Regions from separate parts of the Bifidobacterium hominis genome, predicted to be linked through region 4. Evidence: riboswitches for the same ligand, from Rfam matches in the RefSeq annotation. Region 4 holds a riboswitch; each other region holds the start of a gene.

Region 1 (8,099 bases), 210 kb from region 4:
AATGCTGTGTGGACACGGAGCACAGCTGCTTGCGTGGCTTCGCGTTCTTGTAACGTTCTTCGAGCAGTGACGCCTGATCGAGCACCTGGCGCGCGTAGGTGAGGAATTCCGCTCCGTCCACGGTCAAGGCGATGCCTTGCGACGAGCGGGTGAAGATTTCGATGCCAAGCTCGTTTTCGAGTTCCTTCACAGACGAGCTCAACGCGGGCTGTGACACGTATAATTCGTGCGAGGCTTCGTTCATGGAACCGCATTCCACGATTTTCACAATATATTTCAGCTGAAGAAGAGTCATAAACTCAGGTTAGAGCCATGTGCTGACCGTGGGGGAGTGCTTATACCCTCTTGTCTGGATAGTGGACTGCCGACCGCAGCGAATCAACAACAGTGCCGGCAGCATGTCAATGTCAATAATCGAATAAGCGGGATTGCCGGCCTTCTTAAAAAGCTGACAATCCCGCTTATTGCAACCGATTACCGTTCAGCCTTACCGATTCGGCTTGCTGATCAGCCTACTGATACAGATGGCCTCCCTGTTCGCGGAAACGCTCGCTCATTTCCTGCATGCCGGCGGCAATGGTTTGTGCGTCGGCCACAAGCTTCTCTTGTGATTCGGCATTGCCGAACTTTTTGCGAATATTCTGACTGATGGCCATGGAGCAGAACTTCGGACCGCACATCGAACAGAAATGCGCCATTTTCGCAGGCTCGGCCGGCAAAGTATCATCATGGAACGCGATGGCGGTGTCCGGATCGTAGCTCAGGTTGAACTGGTCAAGCCAACGGAATTCGAAGCGTGCCTTGCTTATGGCATTGTCACGGTCGATGGCATGCGGATGATGCTTGGCGATATCAGCCGCATGGCAGGCGATCTTGTATGCGATCACACCTTGCTTCACATCGTCCTTGTTCGGCAATCCAAGATGTTCCTTCGGCGTCACATAACACAGCATTGCAGTGCCATAGCGGGCGATTTCCACACCGCCGATCGCCGACGTGATGTGGTCGTAGCCGGGAGCGGTGTCAGTGGTGAGCGGTCCAAGCGTATAGAACGGCGCATCCTTGCAGATCGCCTTCTCCATTTCGATGTTCATGCGCACGGTGTCGAACGGAATATGGCCAGGTCCTTCGATCATCACCTGCACGTCGTGTTCCCATGCGCGCTGGGTAAGCTCGCCCAAAGTCATCAGTTCGGCGAACTGTGCCGCATCGTTCGCATCGGCAAGCGATCCCGGACGAAGTCCATCACCCAGTGAGAACGCCACATCGTATTTGGCGAAGATTTCACACAATTCGTCGAAATGCGTATACAGGAAGCTTTCCTGATGATGCTGCAAACACCATTCAGCCATAATCGAACCGCCACGCGAAACGATGCCCGTCATGCGGTTCGCCGTCAATGGCACGAAACGCAGCAGCACACCGGCATGAATCGTCATATAGTCCACACCCTGCTCGCACTGCTCGATCACCGTGTCGCGGAACAGTTCCCAGCTGAGCTTGGAAGCGTCATCCTCCACCTTTTCGAGTGCCTGATACATTGGCACGGTGCCGATCGGCACGGGGGAGTTGCGTAGAATCCATTCACGCGTAGTGTGAATGTCGTTGCCGGTAGACAGATCCATTACGGTGTCAGCACCCCACTTGGTGGCCCACGTGAGCTTCTCCACCTCCTCGTCAATAGACGAAGTGACCGCCGAATTGCCCATATTGGCGTTGAGCTTGGTAAGGAACTTCGAGCCGATGATCATGGGCTCAGCCTCAGGATGGTTGATATTGCAAGGCATGACGGCACGTCCTGCGGCCAGTTCGCTGCGCACCAGTTCCACGCTGCAATGCTCGCGTTCCGCTACATAGCGCATTTCCGGCGTGATGATGTTGTGGCGCGCGTACCACATTTGCGTCACCGGATGATCCTTGGCCTTCATCGGCTTATGCTGGCGGCCGCGCCATTCCTTGGAAGCCTTGCCACGCTTGATGGCGCGTTTGCCGTCATCTTCCAGATTGCGTCGACGTCCCTCGTATTCTTCGACGTCACCGCGGTCAAGAATCCAATCCAAACGCAGGGGAGCGAGTCCCTCTTTCGGATCGCATTTCGGTCCTTCGGTGTTGTAGTCCTTGAATGGCGCGTTCGGTCCGACGCCAGGAGTGTCAGACAGTTTGATTTCGGTGTATGGCACTTCCAGATCGTAGGAGCCGAATTCGTTTTCGAAATGTACCGGCGTGGTTTTGCGGATATGCGCTTTGTCGCGCTGTTTGGACTCGCGTGCGGCAATGTCGACGCGCTGCTGCTTGGCGAGCTTGGATGCGGCCTTGGCTTCCTTCGCATTGGTGAACTTCTTTTCACCGGATGCGCCGTCGGCTGCGTTGCTAGGGCTGATTTCCGCTGTGTTCTGGGCTTTCATGCGCGGTGCGTATCCGTGCTTCGTGTCGCCACGTACGGCTTTCCAACGCGTTACCATATCGCGGGTTGTGGCTTCCGGATCATCGGCTCCTGCAATCGCGGACACCACGAACCAGCCTGCCGCCTTTGAACGCGCCAGCATTTCCATATCATCTGCGGTCACGCCACCGCCTACCACTACCGGAAAACCACTGGCTGAACAAATGGTGTTGATCTGCTCTTTGTCAAGCGTGCGACCGGAACCGTCATTGCCACCTACGGACGCTTCCGGCTTGGTGACGGAAACATGCAGCGGCGCCGCACCGATATAGTCGATGCAGCCATTGGGCAATTCGTTGATGAGTCTGACCAGGCTTTCTGTCTCCGCCGACAATCCCACGATGGCGTCTTCGCCGAGCAGCGTGCGGGCTTCACGCGGTTCCATATCGGTCTGTCCGATGTGCACGCCGTCAACCTTGATGCCTTTGCTGCGGGCCTGCCAGACCACATCCACGCGGTCGTCGATCACGAATGCCACGGAATCTGACTTGTTGTTGTCTTCGATGATTTGCGCGATATCACGCGCCATGTCGGTAAGGTCCTTCGCGTCGGCGTCTTTGGCGCGCAGTTGGATAAAGCTTGCGCCCCCGCGCAATGCGTCATCGATGACGTCGGTGATCGGTCGACCTTTGCAATCCTGTGGGCCTACCACAAAATAGGCGCTCAGGTCGAAGCTGTCTCGCATCGACGCATACGGATAATTGTTCATGATTCCCCCTTGATTATGCTGTTTTGGGTTGGGGAAAATTTGATTCCGTCAGTAAATGGATACGCTGACATGCCTCGTATTCTTGGATACACGGGATAGAAAGCGAAATTACGCTTGATGATTTCGCGATGCAGGTTGTTTTGCCGACGCGTCTGTTGCGTTGACTTTTACGGATGCCGATTGACGCTGGAAATGCGTGTGCACGATGACGCTCATTCTTCGCTCCCTACGATGGTGTTAACCAACAGGTTCAAAGGGTCAGGCATTCGCCTATCTCAGCCCCGTTGAGGAGCCCCCTGCTTTAGGTGTTGGCTACGAACCTACGCCCTGCACTGGACGTAGCCTTTCGCCGAAGCCCATAGGTGAGTCAGACCCGTCGTCACTTTCGCATGCATCGTCTTCATCCGTATCACGCCCCACCGCGCATCTCACGGCAAAACTCTCCTTGCAGGCTAAGCTATACCTCAGTTCAATGCATTGCGTATGAAAGAGGTTGACTACATGTTGGAGACGGAACGGCTGACATTGAGGGCTTGGACTGAAACAGATGCGGAAAGCTTGTACGTCTATGCGAAAGATCCGGATATCGGACCTATCGCGGGCTGGCCCGCACACCGATCGAAAGAAGAAAGTCTCAATACGATTCGTCATGTGCTCAATGGCAAGGAATGCTGCGCGATTTGCGAGCGCGGCAGCAATAACCCCATTGGCTCGATTGAGTTAAAGCTTAATGGTCATACGGGTATGACGGATCGTGATGATGAGTGTGAGTTGGGTTACTGGTTGGGCAAGCCTTTCTGGGGGAGGGGTTATATGCCGGAGGCAGCTAGGGAGATTATCCGTCATGGTTTTGTTGATCTTGGTATGAGTGCGATTTGGTGCGGTTATTATGATGGCAATCTGAAGTCGAAGCGGGTGCAGGAAAAGGTTGGTTTTGTCTATCATCACACGTGCGATGAGGTGCCGGTGCCTCTTATGCATGAGGTGCGCGTCGAGCATGTGAATATCCTTACCAAATCACGTTGGCAAATTTTGGCTGCCCGCTGATCGTGTCGGAAGCCAAGGCTGCAACAGGTTAACTGGCGATGTTTTGATGTGGTGATTGGGAGTTCAATGGCACTTACGGTCACACCGCCGAACATGCGAAATATTTCGCTAGCCGCAGACGATGATTGTGCAGAGGATTGCGAAAGGCATGCGGAATCACGGCATGAGTTGCGTTGAGTTCGTATATAATCGCAACGAGTGTGAATGACTGCAAGGAGGCTGCCATGACTGTGCCGCAACGAGTGCTTGACACTATGAATTCCGGATTGATCTATGCCTGCGATGACGAAGAGATGATCAAAGCGCAGCAGGAACAGATGGAACTACTGTACGACTTTAACGCGACCCGCCCCAGTCAAATGACGCAACGTATCGAAATTGCACGCCAACTGCTTGGCGAATTCGGCGAGGACGCCTATATCGAACCGCCGTTGCATGCCAATTGGGGATGCAACACGTATTTTGGTGCATATGCTTACGCCAATTTCAACCTCACGTTGGTTGATGATGGTGAAGTGCATATCGGCGAACATACCATGATCGGCCCGAACTGCACTATCGTTACCACCGGCCATCCGATTCGTCCTGACCTGCGCGAGAAGATCACACAGTATTCTCTGCCGGTCACCATCGGCCGCAATGTGTGGTTGGGCGCCAACGTTACCGTACTTCCTGGCGTCACTATTGGCGATAATTCGGTGATTGGTGCATGCTCGCTGGTTACCAAAGACATTCCCGCCAACGTAGTCGCATTCGGCCAGCCATGCAAGGTGTATCGCGAAATCGGCGAACATGATGACGTCTACTATTGGCGTGACCGCATGATTAACCCGCCCTACGATCAGCGGCACTCGGTTGCATAGACATCATCGTCCTCCTTCATGAACTTATGATTCGTCAACCGTGGTAAACGCGCGGGCGTGAATATGTATGTCCGGAGCATATATTTAGATAATTGTCTAAATAAGAAAATATCTAAATATTCAGTATCGTAAAGGAGGAATGCATGGCAGGAGAGGGGTTCAAAGCGCTCTCCGATCCCACGCGACGGCGCATTTTGGAATTGCTGCGCGAACGTGACATGACGGCCGGTGAGCTCGCGGAACAATTCAACATGAGCAAACCATCGATCAGCCACCATCTGACCACGCTGAAAACCGCGGAACTGGTAACCGACGAACGGCACGGGCAAAACATCATCTACAGTCTCAACACCACGGTGATGCAGGATCTGATCGGATGGTTCATGGGGTTCATGGACGGCAATGAAAACAATAAGCAAACGGACGGTCAATAAAGGAGAATCTTATGTGCGGGAACAATCTGGATGATTCCAAAAAAGCTTTCGATAACAACATCAACAATGCTGAAAGCGTGAATAAGAATGATTCGAGGGAGAAGGTCGCTCCAATCAGCCGCAACGTGTGCATTGCACTTGTTGTGCTGTGCTTGGTCAATGTTGCCGCACATCTTGCTTGCTGCAGTCGACTTCCCGAAAACGTGCCGATTCATTGGGGTGCCGACGGTTCGGTCAATGGCTACGGTCCGAGAGCCATAACGTTGATTCTTGATATATTGCCGTTACTGTGCTTGGGACTTTTCCTCATCATCCCGAAGATGGATCCCAAGGGAGAAAGCTACATGAAGGCCAGCGGACTGTATCGTGGATTCGTCATCGCGTTCACGCTCATCATGTGCGGCATCACATGGTTCACCGAAGCCACCGCATTCGGCGTGATCCCAGCTACCAGTGGTCCTGTTGGGCTTATCGTTTGCGTGGTGCTGGGAGCGTTGTTCGTCGGCGTGGGAAATTACCTTCCGCGCATGCGCCAGAATTACACCTTCGGCGTCAGAACGCCTTGGGCTTTGGCTGATGAAACCAATTGGAAACGCACGCAGCGTGTAGGTGGCATCTCTTTCATGGTGTTGGGAGTGTTATTGGTCGTAGCGGGCGTCGTCAGCTCTGTCGTGCCTGTGAGCGACGTGCTCATGGCCGCAATTATTGCGACGATAGCGGTTGGCGCAGCGCTCGTTCCTTCTGCGTACAGCTATCTGCTGTTCCGCCGTAGCCGGAATTCGCAGTAACGCCAAAGCAATACTGAGACGCTCTTCGGAACTCCTCCGGGGTGCGTCCCCGAGCTTTTCCCGACGCCGTCTGATGTTCCAGTGCGCGATGTACGCGTCGGACTCGCCGCCGTAATGCTTCCTGCAACCGTCACACATAATGAAACCGCACCTTCGGTCATCGAATCTGAATTTCTTCAGTCCAACAATCGGGGTGCGGTTCACATGTGTGCGGCCCGGCCTTTTTGCTAATTCAGATGTTCGTTTTGAAACAGTCAGAAATTCATGCCCAAGGATTTCAGATCACGACGCGCCTGATCGGCATCGACGAACTGGAATGCATGCATGCCCACAGCCTGCGCTCCAGTGACATTCTTCGCGGTGTCGTCGAAGAACACGCTGGATTCCGGCTTAAGATTGAAACGGTTCAGCGCCAGTTCGTAGATGTCGGCATTCGGCTTGTGCATCTTTTCCGCGCCAGACACGATCGTGCCCTGCAGCAGCTCGCCCAGCTGGGGGAAACGCTCGAAGGCGAAATGGAACGTCTCATGCGACCAATTCGTCAACCCCCACACTCCGTAGCCTGCAGCCTTTAAATCACGCAGCAGCTGTTCCATATTCGGAATCATGCGGGGGAGCGCATCGTCGTAGCGTTCGATGTAATCGCGGAAGATCTCGGCGATCTCCTCACCCTGCTCGCGTACCACGTCGGGATAAATGTCTTCGAAATCTTCGCCATGGTCCATGCGATCCTCATAATCGTAAAAACCGCACGGATCATTATCCGCGCAAATACGGTCCACAACTACCTGAGGGTACCTGCCTTCAAGGCATGCGCGCGTCTGCCAGTCAATGAGCACGCCGCAAAAATCAAAGACCACATCGGTGACGTTGGCACTGGGGGAGGTCATGAAAATCCTTCCTGCAAAAATATGGATCGGCAACGTCAGTGTAGCGCAAAGTCACCGACGTTGGGGCTGGTGTTCAGTAAATTTGTTACACAATTAAAGTAATTGTAAAAATGCAGGCTGAATACCACAGATAATATCGCTGGCGATGATCGGATGGCCGATTTCTCCGAAATGCTGTTTTTTGGAATGACCATAGATTTGCGGACGATGCCATCCACGCTGTTCGGATTGCGATGCGATCGCTCCCGCAAGACCATGCACGTAGGCACCGGCAGCCACGACTTCGGGAACCAATGCCGGATCCTCGGCAAGCATGTCGTCCTGCTGTGCGAGCAGGGCTCCCAACATGCCGGCGAGCACGTCACCCGATCCTGCGGTAGACATCCATGCCGGTGCACGACCGGAAAGAATCACACGCTCATTGCTTTTGCCATCCGTGCCTACCACCATGGTCACCGCGCCCTTCAGCAATACGGTCGCGCCGGTCAGCTCATGGAGTTTACGGGCGCAGGCAAGCGGCTGTGCCCGTACCTTGTCGACACCGACTTCGTTTTCGTCCAGCCGGGTCAGCATGCGGGCCAGCTCTCCGACGTGCGGGGTGACGACCACCTGAGCCGGCACCTTGTTCGGTAGCAGGTCCAATGCTCCGGCATCCACCACGATTGGCGGCATATCCAATGCGTTTGCATGCTTGGCGTCGTCACCGTCTTCGGAGTCGACCTCTTGAGGCAACGCATAGTGCTTCAGCAGCGCGGCTATGGTTTCGCGCTGGATGTCGGCATCGGCGGCTTCGTCATCACCTGTGGGAACGCCGGAGCCAACCACCCATGATTGTACGCGTCCCTTGCCGATCACAGCTTCAGGCAACGAGGAAAGAACCATATCTTGCGTGCGCTGTGGGCCAAGATAACGTACCATGCCCGTA
Region 2 (8,099 bases), 240 kb from region 4:
GATGAGCTGGCGGCGATCGCGCAGGTTTGCAGCCAAACGCGATATGGTTTCAACGTTGGCAGCGCGTTTTCGAGCTGGTCCACGGCGACGAGGTTGATGGTGCGGTTGAGTGGGGTCGCCAATGAGGTGAGACTGTCGGTATTGGGGAAGTAGAGTACGGTCCAGTTGGTGCCTTGCGGCGATTCGATGACGAACGGCGCCTGTAGGTTGCTTTGGGCCACGGAACCGTCTGATGCCGGTGCCGCCATGAACAGCGCCTTCATTTCGGTTTCTGAACGCGCTCTGCGTATGGCGAGCGATTCTTCATCGGAGGGGGTGGATCTTGGATATTTGTGCTGCTGCGAGTCGAGTTCGCGGGCAAGCAGTTCGGCGGTTTGCGCGGGGGAGATGGCTCCGCCTCGTTCCACGAAGATGGTTTGCGGCGCCAAACAGCTTTGTTGGTCGTAGGTGGCCACGTCCACGGCCATGCGGTGCACGGTCTGCACATGCGTGTCCGCGCGCAATGCTTCGCGGCCAATCAGTGAGAAGCCAATGCGAGCACCATAGCTGAGGAACGGTTTGCCGGCGCCGACACGTGGACGGATGGCTTCGGTGGTGTGCGAAGAACCGTAGGCGATCACGGCGTTCGCTTCGCCGATCGCCATGTCTTCAAGTTCCACAGTGCCGCCGCGCCATGGCACCACGGCCAAAGCGTCAGCAAGATCCGGATCGATTTGCGCCAAGGAGCGCGCGAAGAGCACGGGCATCAGCGGCTCGTCGAACGAGGATTTGCCGATGATCGCGCTTTTCGTCAGCAAACTCATGGTCATGCTCCACACAGGAATGCCGGGAACATTGCTGGAGAACACGTGGAACGTCAGATCCGGTCCGTACAGGCGCGTGTATCCGCCGGACTTGTTCGGACGGTATTCATCCAGCATGCGCGGGCTCGACAGCTCATCGTCGAGAAAACGCAACAGCTCGCGTCTACGGAACATGCGCATGTAACGTTTCAACTCGATGCGCGTCATCGTCGGATCATAGCCGGTAATGGAGGGAATCAACGATTCGGCAAGCAGACGTCCCTCATAATCGGGATCCGTCCACAATGCCACAGCCTTACCGATAACATCCACAATGCGTTCGACGGAATATGCCGACAGTGCCTGCAGCCGATTACGACGTACCGTCCCGCACAAATCACGGATTATCTCCGCAGTGAGCACCGGATATCGTAACGTGACCTCACCATGATCGGTGATGATGTCGCGCGTTTCGAAATCCTGAAACACGAAACCGCGCGGCGCATGGAAAACATCGATGACGCTCATGCGTTCGCCGCCATCACCTCATCGACGGCGATGGAGCAGCCACGTGCCTCCGCACCCTTCGCACGACCATTGAGTTCGTAACCGGAAGCGGTGCGCACGCCAAGATCCTCCGTCAAAATCGCCAGGCAGGAATTCCAATTCGCCAAATCGTAATGCGCGATCACACCCTGCTTGCCGTCGGGAACAGGCATGAGGGTCGCCGGATCGAGAAACACGGAACGAACCCACGACGGCGTGGCCTTCAAATAATTCGACGAGCCATCCGTATAGTACGACAGCAGATTCTGATCGTAAATCTGTGAACTCAACTCCGTCATACCATACATGTTCACACAGTGCGTGCGCGCGACGCCGAACACTTCAGAGAACCTCGCATACAGGTCATCGACCGTCATATCGGTTTTTGTGCTCTTGAATCCACCGGTATCGAACACACGCGAATCCTTCGCCAACGCATAGGTCTTGCCCTGCTTGGCAAGATAGTCAAGCAGATACAGGTATGCGGACGAGGCACCCATCAGCATCACCGGCTCGCCATCGGCCACCGCCTGATTGAGGAATCTCTCCACGCCCGCGAAGTCCAATCCATCCTCATGGAAGAAGAAGCCGCTGCCCTCGCTACCGCACCGCTCCACCGCACGCGTCAGATAACGGGCCAACGAACCATTATGATTCATCTCCCAAGCGGGGGAGAGCACTGCGATGCGTATACGCTCGCGGTCCGGCATGATGAAATGACGGAACGGGCCGATCATCGAAGCGTCCCACACCTCAAGATCAGGATGATAGTTGCGTCCACGCTGGCCAGGATGCGTGGTGCCGCTGGTCATAAACACGGCCTCGCACTCCGTCTCGGGAACCGAAGTGAGCGTCAGCATCTTGAACCCATCCACCGGCATCGGTGGAATATCCATCCAGCTGGACAACGTCTGCGGAGTCACCCTGCGAGACATGCAATACGTGCGATACTGCATGTTATGAGCGTACTGAAAAGCGAAAATCTGTCGTGCGAGTGCGTCGAACGCCTCATCCGGCGCGGTTTCGCATCCGTATTTTTCGATGAACTCAAGCACATCTGCCTTGACCTGCTGCGCTTCAGTGTTTAGCGACATCGATGTCATGATGCAATGTTCCTTTCCTATGTTGAATTTCGGTAACGGTTGGCCATGAATCAAGCTTGTGCCTGATCCCCGTTGTTGCCCACGGCTGTTTTGCGACGATTGATTAGATTCGGCAAATCGATCAGCAACGCTTTGAGAATCACCACGCAGAACGCGCCGACCAGAATCGAATTGGAGAAGAACACGTGAGCGCCGCCCTCAAGACCGCTCAATGCGTTCGGCAACGCGATACCCAACAGCAGTGACAAGCCGATGACTACTTGGGATCGGTCGTCCGGCTCTGCCTTGCGCAGTGTATTGAAGCCCGTACTGATCAGGCTCGCCGCAGCCGGAAGGAAAATGCCGCCGATTACAGGGGAGGGAATCAGCGACAACATCGCGCCGGCTTTCGGCACGAAACCAAGTGCCACAAACACCACACCGGCGATGATCACCGGCACGCGTGTGTGGGACTTGCCCTCATCCGTAACCTTCAGTAAAGCGACATTCTGTGGATATGCGGTAGTGGTGAAGCCACCGATCAGCGAAGAAATAGCGGAACCAGCCGCTTCGCCGGACAAACCATAACGAACCTGGCGATCCTCAAGCTTGACGCCTTGAATCTCGCTGGCCGCCTGATACACGCCAAGCGCTTCCATAATCGCAACCATATATGCGATGAAGAACGGTACAAAAACCGCAGCATCAAAATCAAAACCGCCATATGGCATGATCTGAGGAAGACCGAACCAAGGCTTGGACGCAACCCCGGAAAAATCCGCCATGCCAAACACTATGGAGAGCGAAGTGCCGACAACCAGCGCAATCAAATAGGAAAGCGCCCTGACCATGCCTTTGCCGAACTGGGAAAGCACCACCACCAACACGCAAGTCACCACAGACACGGCCAGCGTCTTCGGATCAGCGAACCCGTCATCGCCGGGAGCGCCGCCAAGAAACTCACTCAATGTGAAACTCGACAGCGAAACGCCCACCAGAAAAATAATCACGCCGGAAACCATCGGCGCAAATAGAAAACGCATCTTCTCAATCACACGAGTCAGACACAACACCAGAAAAATCAGCGAACTAACAAAAATCGACGTGCCAGCCGCAGCCAACGAACCGGCGGTACCAGCGGCAATCATCAACGCGTCAAACGCGGCAGACGGACCTTGTACAATCGGCAGACGCACCAACTTCGTGGCCTGAATCAACGTGACCAAACCGGACACGATGAAAATGGCGTTCACCATATTCGAAGACAAGGCCAACGGCAACCCAATGGCACCGGCCACAAATACCGGATCAAGCCACACATTAGACACCAACACATGCTGCAAGCCCAGCAAAACGTTCTTTGGAGTGAGCTTCTTCGAATCGGATCCGCTCTGAACGGACGGTTGCGACATGGCAGACATGCCAATTCCCTCTCTTCCTTACGGGGGCGACCAGTCTATGATCGCCGACACAGGGGAACGCATGTGCGCACTGTTCGTGACATTCCTACGCAGGCATTACCCTGATCAGGTATGAGGGTCCGGGCAAAGCCCGTCTCAGCCACATATCGGCTCCCCCTGTGCTATTCGGACAGGCAACCAGCATAACGGCATGCGTCGATACTTGGATGAGTTGGCATGAGAGCCCAGTGCGTTGTGAATTCTCCACATTTCCTCAAGAAAATGTACCTTGACTTTTCTGGGTATTCGTTATATGGACACGGAAATATCCACGACACAAAGGCGCGCTATTCTAAACCGCGCATTAAAGAACCGCAAGACTTTTCTTGCCCAAAAACATTGAAGGTGGTTTCGGTGACTTTCCACACCCCGTTAGATCTCACGATCCATGATTCCCAAGGTATGTACGATCCCGACGCCGAGCATGACGCCTGCGGCGTGGGTATGGTCACCACCCTCAACAAGCGCCCCGAACGCAAAATCGTCGACGACGCCATTGAAGTGCTCGTCAACCTCAACCACCGTGGCGCGGTCGGCGCCGAAGAAAACACCGGCGACGGCGCGGGCATCCTCATGAGCATGCCCGACGAATTCATGCGCGCCACCGCAGGCGTCGAACTACCCGAAGAAGGCCACTACGCCGCCGGCATCGCGTTCCTCGACCGAGACATCGCCACCTCCGGCCAACAAGAACAGGCCATCGCCAAAATCGTGCGCGAAGAAGGCCTCGAAGTACTCGCATGGCGCGTCGTACCCACCAACCCGGACGGACTCGGACTGCAGGCGCTCGCCAGCATGCCCGCGTTCAAGACGCTGGTCGTGGCCGACCCCGAAGGGCAGCTCGCCGGCATCGAACTGGACCGCAAGACGTTCCGCATCCGCAAGCGTGTGGAACACGAGGTGGGCATCTACTTCGCGTCCCTTTCCGCACGCACCATCACCTACAAGGGCATGCTCACCACCATGCAGATCAAACCCTTCTTCCTGGACCTTTCCGATGAGCGCATGAAGGCGAAGATCGCCATCGTGCACTCCCGTTTCTCCACCAACACGTTCCCGAGCTGGCCGCTCGCACAGCCGTTCCGCCAGCTGGCTCACAACGGCGAGATCAACACCATCCAGGGTAACCGTAACTGGCTGTCCGCGCGAGAAGGTCGACTGAGCTCCGAACTGCTTGGCGAATTCAAGCCGTTGCTGCCGATCGCGACCCCGGGCTACTCCGACTCCGGCACGTTCGACGAATGCCTCGAACTGCTGCACCTGTCCGGACGTTCCATGCCGCATGCCATCTCCATGATGCTGCCGCCGGCATGGGAGAAGAACGACCAGCTCGATCCCGACGTTAGGGCGTTCTACGAATACAACAACACACTGATCGAACCGTGGGACGGCCCCGCGCACATCATCTTCACCGACGGCACTCAGGTCGGCGCGTTGCTCGACCGCAATGGCTTCCGCCCCGGCCGCTGGCAGCTCACCGACGACGGTTACATCGTGCTCGCCTCCGAAACCGGCGTGCTTCCGGAGAACGCCGAGGAGCACATCGTGTCCAAGGGCCGCTTGGAGCCGGGCAAGATGTTCCTCGTCGACACCGATGAAGGCCGCATCATCCCCGACGAAGAAATCAAGAAGAACCTCGCTGCCCAGCATCCGTACCGCCAGTGGGTCGAAGGCAACACCGTCGAGATGAGCCAGCTGCCCAAGCGCGAGCACGTCAACCACTCCGGCCAGTCCGTGCAGCGCCGTCAGCGTGCCTTCGGCTACACCGAAGAGGACCTGAAGCTGCTGCTCGCCCCGATGGCCAACACCGGTAAGGAACCGCTCGGATCCATGGGCAACGACGCGCCTATGGCCGCGCTCTCTTCCCGCAGCCGCATGCTGTTCGACTACTTCACCCAGAAGTTCGCGCAGGTTACCAACCCGCCGCTCGACTGGGAACGTGAAAAGATCGTGACCTGCCTCGAATCCGCCATCGGTCCCGAGCCGAACCTGCTGGCCGATTCCGAACTGCACGCCAAGAAGATCCTCATTCCGTTGCCGGTGCTCAACTCCGACGAAATGGCGCAGCTCAAGCGCCTCGACCGCGCCAAGATCCTCGGCGGCTACTACAAGCCGTTCGTCGTCAAGGGTCTTTATCAGGTCGCAGGCGGCGGCAAGGCACTGAAGGAACGTCTTGAGGAAATCTTCCAGGAAGTCGATGAGGCCATCGCAAACGGGTCCAACTTCCTTGTGCTCTCCGACCGTGAATCCAACTACACGTGGGGACCGATTCCATCACTGCTGCTCACTTCCGCGGTGCAGCACCACCTGCTGCGCAGACACACGCGTACCCAGATCTCCATGGTCGTGGAGGCCGGCGATGTGCGCGAAATCCACCATGTCGCTCTGCTAATCGCCTACGGCGCGGCAGCAGTCAACCCGTATCTGGCGTTCGAATCCGTCGAAGACCTGTCCCGCAATGGGTATCTCAACGTCGATGCCGAAACCGCAGTGAAGAACCTGACCAACGCGCTGTCCACCGGCGTGCTCAAGATCATGGCCAAGATGGGCGTCTCCACCATCATGAGCTACCGCGGCGCGCAGTTGTTCGAAGCCATCGGCCTGAACAAGGACGTCATCGACAAATACTTCACCGGCACCACCTCCCGCGTCGGCGGCGTCGGACTCGACGAACTGGCCGAAGAGGTTGCCATTCGTCACCGTGTGGCCTACCCGTCGCAGTGGACCGCCCGTCCGCACCGCAACCTGCGCACCGGCGGCGAGTACAAGTGGCGCCGCACCGGCGAGGATCACCTCAATGATCCTGAGGCCATCTTCCTGCTGCAGCAGTCCACCCAGCGCGGCGATTACGACATGTTCAAGAAGTATTCGGCGCACATCAACGACACCTCCAACCGTCTGATGACGCTGCGCGGACTGATGAAGTTCAAGTCCGACCGCAAGCCGATCGACATCAGCGAGGTTGAGCCGGCCAGCGAGATCGTCAAGCGTTTCTCCACCGGCGCCATGAGCTACGGATCCATCTCCCAGGAAGCGCATGAGACCCTCGCCATCGCGATGAACACCATCGGTGCACGTTCTAACTCCGGCGAAGGTGGCGAATCCGAGGATCGTATCAACGATCCGCTGCGCTACAGCAAGATTAAGCAGATCGCATCGGCGCGTTTTGGCGTGACCAGCGATTACCTCGTGCACGCCACTGATTTGCAGATCAAGCTCGCCCAAGGCGCCAAGCCGGGTGAGGGTGGCCACCTTCCGGGAGCCAAGGTCCCGCCGTGGATCGCCAAGGTGCGTCACGCGACCCCGGGCGTAGAGCTCATCTCCCCGCCGCCGCACCACGACATCTATTCCATCGAGGATCTGAAGCAGCTGATCAACGATGCGAAGATGGCGAATCCGAAGGCTCGCGTGCACGTCAAGCTCGTCTCCGAATTCGGCGTCGGCACCATCGCCGCCGGCGTGGCCAAGTGCCATGCCGACGTGGTGCTGATTTCCGGCTACGACGGCGGCACCGGCGCGGCTCCGCTCAACGCCATCAAGCACGCCGGCACCCCATGGGAGATCGGTCTGTCCGAAACCCAGCAGACGCTCGTGCTCAACGGCCTGCGTTCGCGCATCACCGTGCAGTGCGACGGCGAGCTCAAGACCGGACGCGACGTGGTGATCGCAGCCCTGCTTGGCGCCGAGGAATTCGGCTTCGCCACCGCCGCATTGATCGTCGAAGGCTGCGTCATGATGCGCGCCTGCCAGAAGAACACCTGCCCGCAGGGCATCGCCACCCAGGATCCCGAACTGCGCGCACGCTTCAAGGGCAAGCCGGAGCACGTTATCAACTTCTTCATGTTCATTGCCGAGGAAGTGCGCGAACTGCTCGCACAGCTTGGCTTCCGCACCTTGGAGGAGGCTGTCGGCCATGTCGAATGCCTCGATCAGAACGAAGCGATCAAGCGTTGGAAGTCCGACGGCATCGATTTGAGCAACGTGCTGATGCAGCCGGGACCGGTTCCGGGAACCATCCTGCATCAGACCATCGAGCAGAACCACGAGCTCGACAAGGCGCTCGACAACAAGCTCATCGAGCTTGCGCAGCCAGCCCTTGAGAAGAAGGAGCCGGTGCGCATCGAGATGCCAATCCGCAACGTGTACCGTACGCTTGGCACCATGGTCGGCTACGAGATCACCAAGCGCTACGGCGAGGAAGGTCTGCCGGACGACACCATCGACATGAC
Region 3 (8,099 bases), on a different contig from region 4:
GAGCAACAGGCTAATCGTGGATTTCATAGTGCCCGAAACCAATGATTCCGACGAGGACGCTGTTCCCGGACAACGCAGAATCAAAGCGCAACAGGTCAAAGAAACATTGCATGCCGAACATCCCGATGCGGATCCGGAATTCGTGGCTGCCATATGCCAGCTGGTGGAATTGAACGCGTCCGATCTTCATCTGGTGGTCAACGATCCGCCAATGCTGCGCGTGGATGGCAAGCTGCGCCCCGCCAAAGGGCTGAGCGTGTGGAACAAGGACCGCACGTATGAAGCCATCAAAGTGATGACCAACGAGCTGGAGATGGAACGGTTCAAAGACGATTTGGAACTTGATATTTCATTCTCCATCGGCGATCTGCTGCGATTCCGCGCCAACGTATACCGCGACCGTTTGGGCGTGTGCGCGGCATTACGAACCATTCCCACGGAAATCAAAACCGCGCAGGAGCTTGGTCTCGACCCGCATATCGCCGATCTGGCGTTACTGCCGCGTGGACTCGTGCTCGTATGCGGTCCGACCGGCTCCGGCAAATCCACCACGCTCGCCGCGATTGTCGACAGAGCGAATGCCGAACGCGCCGACCATATCATCACCATTGAAGACCCGATCGAATTCGTGCATCAACACAAGCGTTGCGTGATGAGCCAGCGTGAAGTGGGCACCGACACCAAAAGTTTCGCGGAAGCGCTTAAACGCGCGCTTCGTGAAGATCCCGACATTATCGAAGTGGGCGAGCTTCGAGACCTCGAAACCATTTCCACCGCGTTGACCGCCGTGGAAACCGGCCACTTGGTGTTCGCCACCCTGCACACGCAGGACGCCGGTTCGACCGTGGACCGTCTGATCGACGTGTACCCGGAAAATCAGCAGCAGCAGATTCGCGTGCAGGTGGCCTCCACTCTGCGCGCGGTGGTCGTGCAAACCCTGATTCCACGTGCCAGCGGGCATGGCCGCGCTCCTGCCACCGAAGTGATGATCAACACTCCGGCCGTGGCCGCGTTGATTCGCGGAGGCAAGGCGCATCAGATTCGTACCGTGCTGCAATCCAGCGAAAAGGAAGGCATGCATACGCTTGACCAAGATCTGGCGAGACTCGTCAACAAGGGCGTCATCACCTTCGAAGACGCTCTTGCCAAGGTGCAGGTCCTCGAGGAATTCGAAAAACTCTGCGGCGCCTTCAACACCTGGCTGGTAATGCCTTCCGAGACGTTGTTCACTTCAACCCTGTCGGATGGCAATATGCAGTTCATCGCTCTCACGCCAAGCGAGCTGTTTATGCCGTGCGTAATGTCATGCCTGATGTGGTGTTTTCTTATTCAGATTTGCCTACGCCGGAAAACCGCATCATTGCTGCTCACCACATACTTGGGTATAAGCGTTGCGTTCACCGCGCATCTTTCCATGCATCATGCGGGAATCATCTTGGGATTCTTCATCGCCATTCTCGCCATCGATTGCGATATCGAAAAAAACAATTCCAACGATTGGCCTCAGTGGATCCGTAATCTCAACAACCGTGTTATGACTCTTCTTGGACCGAAGAAAACGGAACGGTATCTCCGTTTCTTCAAAATCCTCGGTCTTATCTTCATGCTTGTCAGCGTGTATTGGACGGCAAGCGCCAGTATTTGCGATATTCGGTACGACTATTCGTCTTCCCGGGCGGTAGCGTCTTTTATCAAAACCAACCATTTGGAGCAATACCGTTGGATGGCAGGCTGGACACGCGTCAGCAAGAACGACACCGCTTCCAATCCAGAAATCAACAAAATCATCGACAAAGGCGGATATTGCGGCGGCACCGACTGCATCGACTACACTTCTTGGTACGGCAGCACCCTTATCGATTCAGCCCCTTACTTCGACCATACGCTTCTTGCCAATGCATACAAGGGACGAAGCTATTCGTCGTGGGAATGGTGCGTTGACCCCTATGCGGGAAAGAAAGACATCGAAACATGGAAATCGTGGGGCGAACCCGAATTCTACGACACTCTGTATCAGCCATTTTTCTTCTCCGACCTTGGTTACGACAGAAACCATTACACGAAAATCAAAATCGCCGAAACCAAGACACCTTGGAAAAGCACATGGTCGGAAGGCGCCTGCGAAATTTACGTGCGCAACGACATTTACGAGAACGTATTGCATTCGCCCGATCCTGGAATCGACTGGCCCGACGGCGCAACGCGCAGATAACAAGTGGACCGGCATCCAACTGGAACGTGTCGATTGTTCGTTTATGCAAAACGTGCCACTGTCAGCACCTTTGTATAGGTTAGATATGTTATGTACATGCAGGGGGGCTTCCGGCGAAAGCGGAAGCTGAGATAGGCAAATGCCTGACCCTTTGAACCTGTTGGTTAGGACCAACGTAGGGAGCAGACAATGGGCGATGACTCATATGCAGCTGCATTGCGTGAACAGATTGCGCAGGCAGTAAACGACGTACGCGAAACCACACCTTTGGCACAGTCGTTCACCAATTTCGTAACGATGAATCTTGTGGCCAACGCGCAGCTGGCCGCCGGCGGCACCGCAGCCATGAGCTTCCTGCCTGACGACGTGATCGACACCGCGGAAATCGCCGGATCGAACTACATCAATGTGGGCACACTCCTGCCGTTCTTCAAGGACGCGCTACCGGAAATCGCCTACAAACTGCACAAGAACGGCAAGACGTGGGTACTTGATCCGGTCGCCGCGGGCATCGGCAAAACCCGTACCGCCATTCTCGAATCGTTCCGCACATACCCGCCGACCATTGTGCGCGGCAATGCGAGCGAAATCATCGCGCTCGATGCGATGTGGGGTCTGGCACAGCATGATTCCACCGTTCCCGGCACTCGCCCGGCAGGCGTGGAAGCCGTCGACGAAGTTGATTCCGCCGTTGACGCGGCCAAACGAGTGGCTCGTCATCTTGCGAAATACTCCCCTGTTGGAGCCGGCGCGGTGGCCGTTTCCGGAGCAGTCGATCTGGTGACTGACGGCGAGCGCGTGTTCCGTTTGCCCGGCGGCAGCGCGATGATGACGAAGATCACCGGCGCCGGCTGTTCGCTCGGCGGCGTTACCGCAACGTATCTGGCCGTGGCCGAACCGCTTGTCGCCGCGATTTCGGCATCATTGCTGTATAACAGGGCTTCCGAAATCGCCGAAGCGAAATCGTCCGGTCCCGGATCTTTCCAAGTGGCGCTGCTTGACGCGCTTTGGAACGTCACCGCCGAGGAAGTCGCCGCTTCCGAAATCATCATCGACTAGGCCTTGCCGAACCCTGCATGGTATTCGGCATATCATGCAGGGTTCGGCAATTGCGTATGTGGAAAATATGGACGATTGCCGGTTCACATTGTAGGTTTTCTGAATCACTTACCGAGAAGGGTTGATTATATGAACAATTATTCATATGCATCGATGCGCGATACATTCGATATGAGCGCCTACTTTGTGGTCGGCCCGCAGGATTGCAAGAGCCGTACTATTACCGGTGTGATTGAGGATGCGTTGCGCGGGGGTGCAACGTTCATCCAGCTGCGAGCCAAGAACACCGACGCGAAAGACATCACCAGCATGGCACGCGATATCGCGCAGGTTATCGAGAACAACGGCAAATCCGATTCCGTGGCGTTTGTGATCGACGATCGCGTGGATGTAGTTTGGCAGGCACGTCACAAGGGCATCAAAGTTGACGGCGTGCATATTGGGCAAACCGACTTGGAACCGCAGGAAGCCCGCGCGTTGCTTGGGGAAGATGCCATTGTGGGCTTGTCTGCCGAAACGGAAAGCCTGGTGAAGCTGATCAACGGGCTGCCTGCCGGCTGCATCGACTACATCGGGGCCGGCCCGTTGCACGTGTCCACCACCAAGCCGGAAGCTTCCGTTGGTGGCAACGATGGTTCCGGGCATACGCTCGACGAGGCGCAGATCAATGCGATCTGCGATGCGAGTGATTTTCCGGTTGTGGTCGGCGGTGGAGTGACCGCCGACGATATGGAGATGCTCGCACATTCGAAGGCGGCCGGCTGGTTTGTGGTGTCGGCCATTGCCGGCGCAAGCGATCCGGAAGAGGCGACCCGCAATATGGTTTCGCGATGGAAGGCAGTGCGCGGTGATGCAAAGCATGGGCACGTACTGCGCAAATAGCAATCACGGATCACGAATATTTCAGAACTTCGCATCATAAGCAAGCAAAAGCAAGTAAGGAGTCATTCATGACCAGCACTTTGGCACCGGTATTGAGCATCGCGGGATCGGATTCCTCCGGTGGTGCCGGCATTCAGGCGGATTTGAAAACCATGCTTGCCAATGGCGTGTTCGGTATGACCGCCATCGCGGCGCTGACCGCGCAGAACACCACAGGCGTGACCATGGTCACGAACACTCCTCCGGAAATGCTCGCCGCGCAAATCGACGCAGTATTTGAAGATATTCCGCCGGTCGCGGTGAAGATCGGCATGGTGTCGAGCGTGGAGCTCATCAACGTGATCGCCGACCGTCTGATTGCGCATGATGCCACGAATATTGTGCTTGATCCGGTGATGGTGGCAACATCCGGTGCGAAGCTTATCGAAGGCGACGCGATTGCGGCACTGACTTCCAAGCTGTTCCCGCTGGCCACCGTCATCACGCCGAATATGCCGGAGACCCAGGCGCTGTGCGAGCTGGCCGTCGAACAGGGTGCCGACGCGATCGACTACGAGAATGGCGAAAGCATCTCCAGTGAGAACGACATGGTGACGGCAGGCCATATGCTCGCCGGCCATTTCGGCTGCGCGGTGCTCGTCAAAGGCGGTCATGGCACGCAGGATGCCAGCGATGTGCTCGTTGAACCGAGCGGCAAAGTCACTTGGTTCCGCGCGCGTCGTATCAATAATCCGAACACGCATGGCACCGGATGCACGCTGTCTTCGGCGATCGCATCGCATCTGGCGCTTGGCGAGACATTGCCGGAAGCCGTCGATAGTGCAAAACTGTATCTGACGGGCGCCTTGGAGGCGCAGCTTGACCTCGGTCACGGATCCGGACCGATGGATCACGCTTGGAAATGGCGCTGACAGCCAAATCCGCACCAGCCAATCCAAGTCGTATCAGGCCGATAGGAACGCAACGAAAGGAACGAACATGACCCTTGATCGCAATGCGGAAAAGCAGGAAGTGCCGATCAACCCGGAAACCGGCAAACCGTATATCAACACGCTTGCCGCAGTCGCCATCTCCCCCGCCGGCGCAAGCCCTGAAAAGTCCACGTACGTGGCGCAGGCGGTCGACGTGATCCGTCAATCCGGATTGCCGAGTGAAACCAACGCCATGTTCACCAACATCGAAGGCGACATCGACGACGTGCTCAAGGTGATTCGCGACGCCACCATGAAGCTGGCTGGCCAGGGCTATCGCACCGACGTGGTGATCCGTCTCGACATTCGCCCGGGTTTCGAAGGTCAGATCCACGCCAAGCAGGCACTTGTGGACGAAATCCTGTCGGAATAAATCAGGCAATAAACTGTTAGATCGTCAGAAAAATCGAAAAGCGCGCTATTTATAAGGAATGGCGCGCTTTTCTTATTGATTTGGGTATAGTGTAGCGAATATGACTACGATGAAGGAAATTGCCGAAGCGGCAGGGGTGTCCATTTCCACTGTTTCCCTGGTGCTTAACGGCAGGGATGAAGGACGTGTGAAAGCCCCTTTGGCCGCGCTCGTACGCGAGAAGGCAGACGAACTCGGCTACACGGTCAATCCTCTGGCGCGCAGCCTACGCACTTGCCGCACGCGAATTCTCGGCTTCATCAGCGAGGAAGTTGCCACCACGCCGTACGCAGGCGGCATCATTCTGGGCGCGCAAGACGCGGCAAGCACCTACGGGTACATGATCATCACGGTCAGCACCGATGGCAGGGCGAGCGAAGAGAACGAAATCGCCACGCTGAAACGGTATGGCGTGGACGGTTTCTTCTATTCGAAGATGTCGAATCGCATTGCGAGCGTGCCAGCCTCGCTCGGCGATTATCCGGTGGTGATGGTGGATGCCACCGATGCCAACAACCAGATTCCCAGCATCGAGCCGGACGAATTCCAAATCGCCTATGATGCCACGAAACGGCTGATTCAGGCCGATTGCAAGCGTATCGCCTACATCGGATGCTCGGAAAACATGATTGCGCAGGATGGCCGTTTTTCCGGGTATCAGGCGGCATTGCAGGATTCCGGTTTCGCCTATGATCCTTCGCTGGTATGCAATGTGCTCAATAATGGTCCTGCGTTGCGTGCCGTCGACAAACTGTTTGACGAACGCAATCCCGACGGTTTCTTTTGTTTCAATGATGCGCGCGCATGGTATGTGTACGAATGTGCGGCACGCCGCGGACTGACCGTCGGCAAGGACGTTTCCATCGTCGGCGTCGACAACCACCGCGTGCTCGCCGAAACGCTGGAACCGCAGCTGACCACGGTGGAACTGCCCCACTATGAGATGGGTTATTGGGCCGCATGCAAGCTTATTTCGATGATCGAACGCAAGCCCGTCGACAGTTCGTCTTGGCCGAATACCACCGCTCCCATGCCGCCGTTGGATTCGCCGATTCCTGCGAAGATCCATTGCGCGCTGATAGAAAAGGGATCGGTTCGCAGCTAAGTTTCGCGATCTAAGACCACATGAAAGGCCTGTTGACGTGTCCGCTACGACACGCCGAGAGGCCTTCTTTTTTTATCCCCCATTTCGGCTTAATTCCAACACTTCCGAAAAGCGTTGGAATTACTTACGTCAATCGATTGACGTCAATCATTTGACGCGCTATTATTTAACCATGTTCATCCACTTGGCACGGCAGCTGGGTGAATGACGGCATAACACAACATCGGCACACAACCGAGGTGCCGCGCGGCAGCGGCACAAACAAAGAGAAACAGAGAAACAACAACATGGCAAGTACAACTCGATCTGCATGGAAGAATCCTTCCTACCTGCAGAGCTCCTTCGGCATCTTCATGTTCTTCTGCTCGTGGGGCATCTGGTGGTCCTTCTTCTCCCGCTGGCTTACCGACCCGGCCCACGGTCTGGGCATGACCTCCGCCGAGCAGGGCCAGATCTACTCCATCAACTCCCTGGCAACCCTGGTCATCATGTTCGCCTACGGCGCCATCCAGGACCAACTGGGCATCAAGCGTAAGCTCGTGATCTTCGTCTCCGCCATCGCAGCGCTCGTCGGCCCGTTCGTGCAGTTCGTGTATGCCCCGATGCTGACAGCCGGCGGCACCACCCGTTTCATCGGCGTGCTCATCGGCTCCATCGTGCTGTCCGCAGGTTTCATGGCCGGCTGCTCCCTGTTCGAGGCACTCACCGAACGCTACTCCCGCAAGTTCGGCTTCGAATACGGCCAGTCCCGAGCTTGGGGCTCATTCGGCTACGCCATCGTGGCGCTGTGTGCAGGCTTCCTGTTCAATATCAACCCGCTGCTGAACTTCTGGGTCGGCTCCATCTGCGGCCTCGGCATGCTGTGCATCTACGCTTTCTGGGTTCCGGCCGAGCAGAAGGAAGAGCTCAAGAAGGAAGCTGATCCGAACGCGGCTCCGACCAACCCGTCCTTCAAGGAAATGATTTCCGTTCTGAAGATGCCGACCCTGTGGGTGCTCATCGTTTTCATGCTGTTCACCAACACCTTCTATACCGTGTTCGATCAGCAGATGTTCCCGAACTACTACGCTTCCCTCTTCTCCACCACTGAAATCGGCAACGCCACCTACGGCACCCTGAACTCCTTCCAGGTGTTCCTCGAGTCCGCCATGATGGGTGTTGTTCCGATCATCATGAAGAAGATCGGCGTGCGCAACTCCCTGCTGCTCGGTGCAACCGTGATGTTCCTGCGCATCGGCCTGTGCGGCGTGTTCCACGATCCGGTCAGCGTCTCCATCGTCAAGCTGTTCCACTCCATCGAGGTTCCGCTGTTCTGCCTGCCGGCATTCCGCTACTTCACTCTGCACTTCGACACCAAGCTGTCGGCAACCCTGTACATGGTGGGCTTCCAGATCGCTTCCCAGATCGGCCAGGTGATCTTCTCCACCCCGATGGGCGCCCTGCATGACGCCATGGGCG
Region 4 (8,099 bases):
GCCAGATTCTCATCGATTCGGGCATGAAGGGCCTGTTCGGCCAGTACGACGAGGATGGTGATCTGTTGGCGCAGTTCCATATGACGTTGAACAGCTCATACATCTATCGCGTGTACAAGTACGATTTCTCGGGATTCTATTTCGCCTGACGCGTAGGCATTCGCGAATCTTGACGGGACTGGAATCTGAACTCCTTGTAGGGGTTTGGGTTTCTGTCCCCGTTTCGTATGCAATGGGTTCGGCACGCCCGTACAATGGTTGCCATGGGTTTTTTCGATTCGCTGTTTTCATCTAAGCATCCCGAAGTGGCGCATGATGTCACGTTCACGCTCGATCAGGCTGGCCACACGTATGAGGATGGCAATGTCGGTCTGGAGCCGACGTCGTTGACGATCACTCCGGAAAGCAAGCGTGTGGCCGTGATCGGGTTGAATGGTTCTGGTAAGACCACGCTATTGCAGTTGTTGGATGGCGCGTTGACAGCGACGTCCGGTTCGGTGCGTATCGACGCGAATGGTGCTGCGTATGATCCGTCGGTGAAGCGTGATCTGAAACGTATCGAGTCGATGATCGGCCGTGTTCGTCGCGAGGAAATTCCGAACAGTTATTACAAAGCGGATTCCATTCGCGAGGCGATTGATGAACCGTTGAAGAAGCATAAGGTGCCGGAAAGCGAACGCCAGGCGATCATCGGCAATCTGTTCGCGCATTTTGATTTGGCTGCGGTCGCGCGCGAGACTGCTTCCGCGTTGGATAGCGAGAAGCGCCATCTGCTGGCGATCGCTTCCGCATTGAGCTTCTCCCCCGCGGTGATCGTTGCCGACGAGCCGACCAAGGGTTTGGACGAGGTGGCGTCCGCGCATGTGGCGAAAGCTCTGTTCAGTTACGACAAACAGGTAGTGTTCGCCACGCATGACACGGAACTGATCACACGCGCGGAGTATGCGATCGACCGCACACTGGTGGTCGACGACCATCAGGTTGTGTTCGACGGTGGCCCGCATGAGGCCGTCGCTTTTTACACGGACCTCATCCGCGCTAAATATGAGGCTTCCAAAGCCTGACCATACCCACGGATTATTCCCGTTCCCCACATGTTGCGGCTCCTTCATCGGTGTCGACGATGGAACCACAACATGTTTCAGCCGATCATTGTGTTGACGGTGTCAAGCACCGTCTGAACGTTATGCCTGAATTCGTCGGGTTCCGGCAATAACGAGATCGCGAGATAGCCGTTCGACGTCATATCGAAGAAATAGCCGGGCTGTCCTGAAATTCCGTGCTTTTCGATCATGGACAACACCAGTTCGTTCTCGTCAAGCACGCTGGGCACGTGCAAAAGCACATTCCATCCGCCTTCGGCACGCAACACGCTGACCATGCCCTGCTCGTCATCATCCAGCATGGTATGCAAGGCTGCGAGGTTGGTTTGCACGCGCTCTCGCACGCGCGCGGTCTGCGCGGCTGCGGCGCCCAGCATGGCGGGGATCTGTTTGGCGATGATCTCACTCATTGGCAGATAGTCGTCGGCGACCACGTCGAGTCTGCGCTTGGCCTCATCCACTTCAGCCGCCGGGCCGGACACTTGGATCCAACCGACTTTGGCATGTGGCGCGGCCAACGTCTTCGAGAACCCATCCAATGCGAATGTGAGCGTGCCGGTCTCCCCCGCAAGACGCGCGTTGCCATCGAATGGTTCAAGATCATAGTCGTAGAACACCTCATCGGCGATGATGGCCACCTCATGGTCATGACAAAGCCGCACAATGGCCTCACGTTCCGACGCTTTGACGTACGATCCGGTCGGATTGTTGGGATTGATGAGCACCAGTGCGCGGATACGTTCGCCTTCTTCACTTTCAAGTGCTTCGCGCAGTTCGGCCACATCGATGTACCAAGATCCGTCGAATCGCTGCTGGTATTCGATCATGTCGGCACATTCAAGTCGTGCGATCGATTCGATGAGCGGATAGCCGGGTTTCGGCGCGAGCACGGCATCGCCGGCGTCGCACAGGAGTTTGATCAGCCACGAGTATGCTTCGGATGTTGAGCTCAGTATGTACAGGTCTTCGACGTCAACATCATTGCCTCGCCCTTGAAGGAATGCGGCCAGCGCTTCGCGCGCATACCGTTGGCCGCGTGGCTCAGCGCCATATATGTCTGGCAGAAGTTCCGGCGCGAGCGCATGCTTGGTTGGATTGGAGTCGTTGAGTTTGCCGAGCGTGATGCCGCTTGTTTTGGCTTCCGCTTCCGCTTTGGCGATGGGATTGGGCTCGCTGATATCGACTCTGGAGGAAAAACGCATAGTCTCCACCATACTCCTTGGATTGCGCAAGTCGTTACGTCAAGCAAGATGGTATGCCTTCGCCTCACAAATGTTGACGGAATAAGCGAGAGCCGCCCGACGAATCGGACGGCTCTCGCTTATACAAAAGTTGGGAACCTTAATGGTTCACGGCATCACTTCTGCTTGGTGCTTGCGTAGTACGCGGCACCGATGATGCCAGCCTCATTGTGCAACTTGGCTGCAACGATCGGGGTCTTGATGTCGATGTACGGCAGGAACTTCTCAGACACACGAGACACGCCGCCGCCGACAACGAACAGCTGCGGATCCAAGTAGAACTCCATCAGGGAATAGTACTTGGTCAGTCGCTTGGCCCACTTCTTGTAGCCCATATCAAGCTTTTCACGGATGGAGGATGCCGCGTACTTTTCGGCGTCGCCCTTGCCCTTGAGCAGTTCCAGGTGACCAAGCTCGGTGTTCGGGATGAGTTCACCGTTGAAAATCAGCGCCGTGCCGATACCGGTACCCAGCGTGGTTGCCACGACCAGACCATCCTGGCCCTTGGCCGCGCCGAACTGCTGCTCGGCAAGGCCTGCCGCGTCAGCGTCGTTCACCACGGTGACTGGACGTCCGCAGGCTTCGGAGAACACTTCGGTGACGTCCACGCCGACCCAAGACTGGTCTAGGTTGGCCATGTAGCCGAGCTTCTCGCCCACGTGGATCGGCGCCGGGAAAGCGATGCCGACCGGAGCGGATTCGGGAACCTCGAAATGCTCGAGCTGCTGGCGAACGATTTCACCGACGGCCTTCGGAGTGGAAACTTCCGGGGTAAGAATCTTCAGACGCGGTTCGGCAAACTCGCCCTTTTCGAGGTTAACCGGGGCTGCCTTAATGCCGGAGCCTCCAATGTCAACGCCAAACGCCTGTGCAGTTTCAATCATCTTCGACCTCTCCTATCAAGGTACATAGTGGGTGTTATCGAACCGGTAAGCGCCATAGTAACTCGCCCCATGCCCCAAAACGCGCCGAAAAAGCATAAATGGTGAATACGATTGCATAATTTTTCGCAATGAAATGATTCATTCTGCAACTTTTTTCTGCAAACGATTCGCCCCATGTCAACTCAACGCATCGGCATGGGGCGAATCGTAAGAAGATGACCGTCTGAAGACGGCGCAACCGCATCACTTGAGCGGCGGCATCGGCTTCCAATCCGGATCATGCAACAGCTTGCGTGAATCCCACCAACCCTTGGCTATCTGCACCAAGCCGGTCTTCACATGCTCTCGGTCCACCATCACCAGACGGATGACTTCCTTGGCGGCGGTCAGCAGCGTACCCAGACCGAACATCAGCGGACGGTAATCGCCGAACGCCATGAAATAGCGCGCCATGTAGCCTCGGTTACGCATGATGTGGTAACGGTTCATGTCAGAGGTGGAGTTGAGCTGGCGCACGCCGGCGATATCCCAATTGCCGATTTCACGAGTGCGGCGCAGGATCACGTCAGGCACCACGATCGGGTTGGTGACTTTGCTGGCGCGGTAGCCGTACATCGTGTCGTCCCAGTAGATGAAGAAACGCGGATCCGGCAAGCCGATCTGTTCGACGATGTTGCGGCGGAACAGACCCCCCTCGAAGCACAGGGTGTCCATCACGCGGTAGCCGGGGCGTCCGAATGCGGCCGGAGCGATCGGATTGGGGATGCCGAGGGGAATGATGAAATCGTATTGCCAGTAGAACGGACCGCCGTCATAGTCGTATCGGCTGCCTTGGATCACATCATGGCTGCCGGTCCACTTGGCGAGTCGTTCGATGGCTTCGGGCATCACAGCCACATCGTCGTCCATCACCCAGAACCATTCGGATCCCAGCTCATATGCCTTCTTCACACCTGCGGAGAATCCGCCTGCGCCGCCGAGGTTGTCGGATTGAGGTGCATACACCACGCGACTTTCGTTGCCCGACTGGTCGGCGATGGTATTGCCCCACTGCGCGGTGACCGCTTCACGGAAATCGTCGACCATGCCTTGGGTCGCATCGCTGTGCTCGTTGTCAACGACGACGATACGCCATGGTGCCACAGTGAGTTTTTCGATGGATTCGAACAGGGTGGCGAGCAGCTGCTGACGCTTGTATGTCACCACGACGATAGCCAGCTTTTCGATGGTGTTCTTCGCAACTTGCTTTTCAGTCATACGTTCTATTCTTGCACTCGCCCTCAACCGAACATCGCCTGTGTTCGCATCATGCGGCACGATTCCATTCGGCGGACAGGCTCTTGCACATTTCGGACGGCTTTGCCATAATGTACGGCGTAATGCAGGGGAACCCGTGTTTGTCGGGTTGAGATAGGCCAAGTGAGGCCTGAACCCTTTGAACCTGATGGTTAATACCAGCGTAGGGAGGCATGTCTAATGACTGCTGTGACATCAACAACCAATTTCGATTATGAGTTCGACGCCGCCAAAGGCATCCAACGCAACAATCTTCCTCCGTTCGCGCAGCGCATGCGCAAGGCTGCTGACCTGGTTTGGGAGGAAGGCTACCAGCAGCCGTTCATCCGCGAGCTTGGCGAAGGCACACTGCAACGCGAGCGTTTCGCCTTCTATCTGCTGCAGGATTTTCGTTATGTGAACGATTACGCCAGAGTGCACGCTTTGGGATTAGCCAAGGCCACCGACCCTGAAATCATGGCGTTCATGCTCAAAGTGCAGAACGGCGCCCTGCAGGTCGAGACCGAAGTACACCGCTCCTACTTGGCCAGCTATGGCATCACCGAAGAGCAGATGAACAATGTGCGCCAGTCGGCCTTCGCGCGTGCCTACACGTCGAATATCCTTTCCATCGCCTATGGCAAGGATATTCTCGACATTCTTGTGGCCGTGCTGCCGTGCGCCTGGGTGTATGCGGATTATGGTTACCGTCTTGCCGCCGAGTTTGCCGACACGCTTGACGACAATCCGTACAAAAGCTGGGTCGACATGTATAAGACCGACGAGTTCTGGCAGGATTCCGTGTGGCTGCTCGAACATATCGAGAAACTGGTAGCCGACGCGAGCGAAGAGCGCAAGCGCGAGCTGATTGACATTTTCGTGACCGGCGTGGAGAACGAGTACATGTTCTGGGCCAGCGCGTACGACATGCAGTACACGTGGAAGCCCGAATGGAATCAGGAGCGCTGACACCGCTCCATCGCATGTTTTCCTGACTTCCGATTGTTTATTTTCATTGCAATAGGGCGGGTGCCTTCTGATTGGTTTTCAGAAAGCACCCGCCCTGTTATGTTTGGTCGCGTCAGTTTCCCGCTTTATTCGCGTACGAGACGAATATGCTCCACATCATCGCGATGGGAGCGGCGATAGAGCACGAAACGGTTGCCGATAACCTGTACGAGTTCCGCATTCAGTTCTTCGGCCAACCCCTCGCCTGCTTCCTTAGCCGTCAGTCCGGATCCATCGAGCACAGAGCATTTGATGAGCTCACGCTTTTCGATGGTCTCGTCCGCCTGCTTGATGGCGTTTTCGCTCAAATCGTTCTTGCCGACCTGGATGAGCGGATTGAGCTTGGTGGCCAGGCCGCGCAACTGCTTGACCTGCTTCTTGGTTAATGCCATAACTTGTTCCATTCCTATCTATGATGCTTGCTTAAGAGTAGCGTGAGGGCAGTAAAACCTTGCATATCACTCCTCCCGCGCCTTTGATGGCGTTCACACCGTTTTCGATGTTCCTGCGCGTGTTCAGACGTGCTTCTTCGGCGGTTTCGCTTTCCAATACGATCAGTGGAGCGCCATGCCCGTCCGGAATGCTCAGCATAGTCCAGCGATCAGGGTCAATGCGGCAATGTATGACACACCCACACCGACTACGGCGATGTCACGTTTGGCGATCCGCATGATTCGCCAGTGCGTGCGCATGATGCCTTCCTCGTAACATCGTGCGTCGAGTGCAAGGCTGAGATTATCGGCATGGCGTATCGCTCCTGCGAATACCGGAATGATAATGGCGGTCATCGCTTTGATCCGCTGCACGAATGTTCCCGTTTCAATGCTGCCGCCTCGGACTGATTGCGCATCCACAATGGCTTTCGCTTCGCTTCCTAACGTGGGCAGGAACCGCAATGCGAGGCTCATCACCAACGCGATCTCCTGCGCATGCATGCCTAATTTTGCGAAAGGTTTGAGCAACGCTTCGAATGCGTCGGTGATGGCCGTGGGCGTGGTGGTGGCAAGGAATACCGCTCCGACGATAATGACCACGACGAATCTGCAGGCGTACAGTATGGCGATACGCACACCGTCGTCGGTGATTGGAATCGGCCCGATGTTCGTAAGAACGTTGCCGGATCGCACGAAGAACATATTGAGCAGTCCGCAGAACACGAACAATGCGAGGAACACGTGAACCGATTTGAACAGTTGTTTCACGCCGATGCCCGATATCGCAACGATCATGCCGGTCAGCAGTGCGGCCACAAGCAACTGCCAGAAGGATCTGATGGCGAACGCGGAGAACATGATCGCCAACGCACTCACCATCTTCACGCGCGGGTCAAGCCGTTCCATAAAACTGCGGTTTTCACGGACGTCTCCCTTTGCGCGTCCGGAGTCAATCGCGTGCGGATTCTTCGAACCTGCCGTTTCGGAAGTGCCATTGGCTTCGATATTTCGAGTAGCGACATTACCGTTTTGTCTACGATCAAGCGCAATCACCCGATCGGCGAGCACGTCGATTTCCGTTTGTGAATGGGAAATGATGAGTACGGTGACGCCTTGTGCGTGGAGGGTTTGGATGAGATCGTGCACGCGGGTTGTAGCCGCCTCGTCAAGTCCTGCGGTCGGCTCGTCCATAATAAGGATCTGCGGTTGGCATGCGATGACGCCCGCTATGGCGGCAAGTCGTTGTTGTCCGCCGGAAAGGTCGAATGGCGAACGATCGGCAAGATGCTCGATATGCAGCAGCGTCATGGCTTGATTGACGCGTTCGGATACCTGCGTTTCGTCAAGATGTTGGTTGCGTGGTCCGTAGGCGATATCCTCGGCTACGGTTTCGGCGAAAAGCTGACGTTCAGGATGTTGCATGACGTAGCCGATGGTGGCGTGCAGTTTCTCACGGTCCGCACGTTTGAGCGACTGCATATTGCCGTTGGTGCGTTGGCGTGCGACGGGAATGGTATTGATGGCGATGTTGCCGGATTGCGGCTGGTCAAGCGCGCAGAGAAGACGCGCGAGGGTGGTTTTGCCTGCACCGTTATGCCCTGTGATGGCCACGGTTTCGCCCGCATTGATGGTTATGGAAAGCTTATCGAGCACAGGCTTGCTACTGTTTGGATATTGGTATATCAGATTATGGATTTCAATGATTGGTACAGCTGATGTTGGCTTCGATGCACCATTTGCGATATTGGATTTGGCAATTGGGTTGTCTTCTTGCGCCGTGTCTGATTCGTCCATTTCCGGAATACTTGCAGTATCACCGTGAGCGCTTTGCACGATACTCCCGTTATCTAGGCGAATGATGCGGTCAGCATTGGCGAATTCGTCACGATGGTGGGTGACGAGAATGATGGTTGTGCCGTGCTGCTGCAATTCGTCAAGAATATGCATGATGTCGGCGCGGCCTTGCGGATCGAGCATGGCGGTAGGCTCGTCGAGCACGAGGATTTCAGGATTCATGGCAAGCATGCCGGCGATGGCGACGCGCTGTTGCTGACCTCCGCTCATTCGCGTGGGATCGGCTTCTCGCTGTCCGCTCATGTCAACTGCGTCAAGTGACATGGCGATCCGCATATCGATATCATCATGCGCAATGGC

The links. A riboswitch is a leader RNA that binds a small molecule or an ion and turns the genes downstream of it on or off. The one in region 4 is predicted to bind thiamine pyrophosphate.
Region 1: it holds a riboswitch for thiamine pyrophosphate, as region 4 does, so the genes downstream of both, thiC (phosphomethylpyrimidine synthase ThiC) here and tenA (thiaminase II) in region 4, are expected to answer to the same signal.
Region 2: it holds a riboswitch for thiamine pyrophosphate, as region 4 does, so the genes downstream of both, WMO36_RS02805 (solute carrier family 23 protein) here and tenA (thiaminase II) in region 4, are expected to answer to the same signal.
Region 3: it holds a riboswitch for thiamine pyrophosphate, as region 4 does, so the genes downstream of both, thiM (hydroxyethylthiazole kinase) here and tenA (thiaminase II) in region 4, are expected to answer to the same signal.

Annotation. Positions count from the first base shown of each region.
Region 1 covers NZ_JBBMFR010000002.1:278,723-286,821, reverse strand. The annotation lists gene WMO36_RS02715 (LysR family transcriptional regulator) at 1-295, opposite strand, end outside; gene thiC (phosphomethylpyrimidine synthase ThiC) at 513-3,155, opposite strand; TPP riboswitch at 3,359-3,460, opposite strand; gene WMO36_RS02705 (GNAT family N-acetyltransferase) at 3,636-4,199, shown strand; gene WMO36_RS02700 (sugar O-acetyltransferase) at 4,424-5,062, shown strand; gene WMO36_RS02695 (autorepressor SdpR family transcription factor) at 5,206-5,496, shown strand; gene WMO36_RS02690 (SdpI family protein) at 5,508-6,284, shown strand; gene WMO36_RS02685 (HAD family hydrolase) at 6,539-7,174, opposite strand; gene WMO36_RS02680 (bifunctional ADP-dependent NAD(P)H-hydrate dehydratase/NAD(P)H-hydrate epimerase) at 7,268-8,099, opposite strand, start outside.
Region 2 covers NZ_JBBMFR010000002.1:307,852-315,950, reverse strand. The annotation lists gene WMO36_RS02815 (acyl-CoA reductase) at 1-1,310, opposite strand, end outside; gene WMO36_RS02810 (LuxE/PaaK family acyltransferase) at 1,307-2,422, opposite strand; gene WMO36_RS02805 (solute carrier family 23 protein) at 2,482-3,831, opposite strand; TPP riboswitch at 3,897-3,998, opposite strand; gene gltB (glutamate synthase large subunit) at 4,225-8,099, shown strand, end outside.
Region 3 covers NZ_JBBMFR010000006.1:104,272-112,370, reverse strand. The annotation lists gene WMO36_RS05810 (type IV pilus twitching motility protein PilT) at 1-2,212, shown strand, start outside; TPP riboswitch at 2,303-2,411, shown strand; gene thiM (hydroxyethylthiazole kinase) at 2,402-3,271, shown strand; partial or broken gene WMO36_RS05800 (thiamine phosphate synthase) at 3,401-4,147, shown strand; gene thiD (bifunctional hydroxymethylpyrimidine kinase/phosphomethylpyrimidine kinase) at 4,222-5,064, shown strand; gene WMO36_RS05790 (thiamine-binding protein) at 5,132-5,497, shown strand; gene WMO36_RS05785 (LacI family DNA-binding transcriptional regulator) at 5,598-6,641, shown strand; gene WMO36_RS05780 (MFS transporter) at 6,929-8,099, shown strand, end outside.
Region 4 covers NZ_JBBMFR010000002.1:67,566-75,664, reverse strand. The annotation lists gene WMO36_RS01750 (aryl-sulfate sulfotransferase) at 1-149, shown strand, start outside; gene WMO36_RS01745 (ATP-binding cassette domain-containing protein) at 264-1,064, shown strand; gene WMO36_RS01740 (pyridoxal phosphate-dependent aminotransferase) at 1,142-2,305, opposite strand; gene ppgK (polyphosphate--glucose phosphotransferase) at 2,461-3,228, opposite strand; gene WMO36_RS01730 (glycosyltransferase family 2 protein) at 3,472-4,485, opposite strand; TPP riboswitch at 4,602-4,712, shown strand; gene tenA (thiaminase II) at 4,705-5,472, shown strand; gene WMO36_RS01720 (YhbY family RNA-binding protein) at 5,598-5,903, opposite strand; gene WMO36_RS01715 (hypothetical protein) at 5,935-6,102, opposite strand; gene WMO36_RS01710 (energy-coupling factor transporter ATPase) at 6,096-8,099, opposite strand, start outside.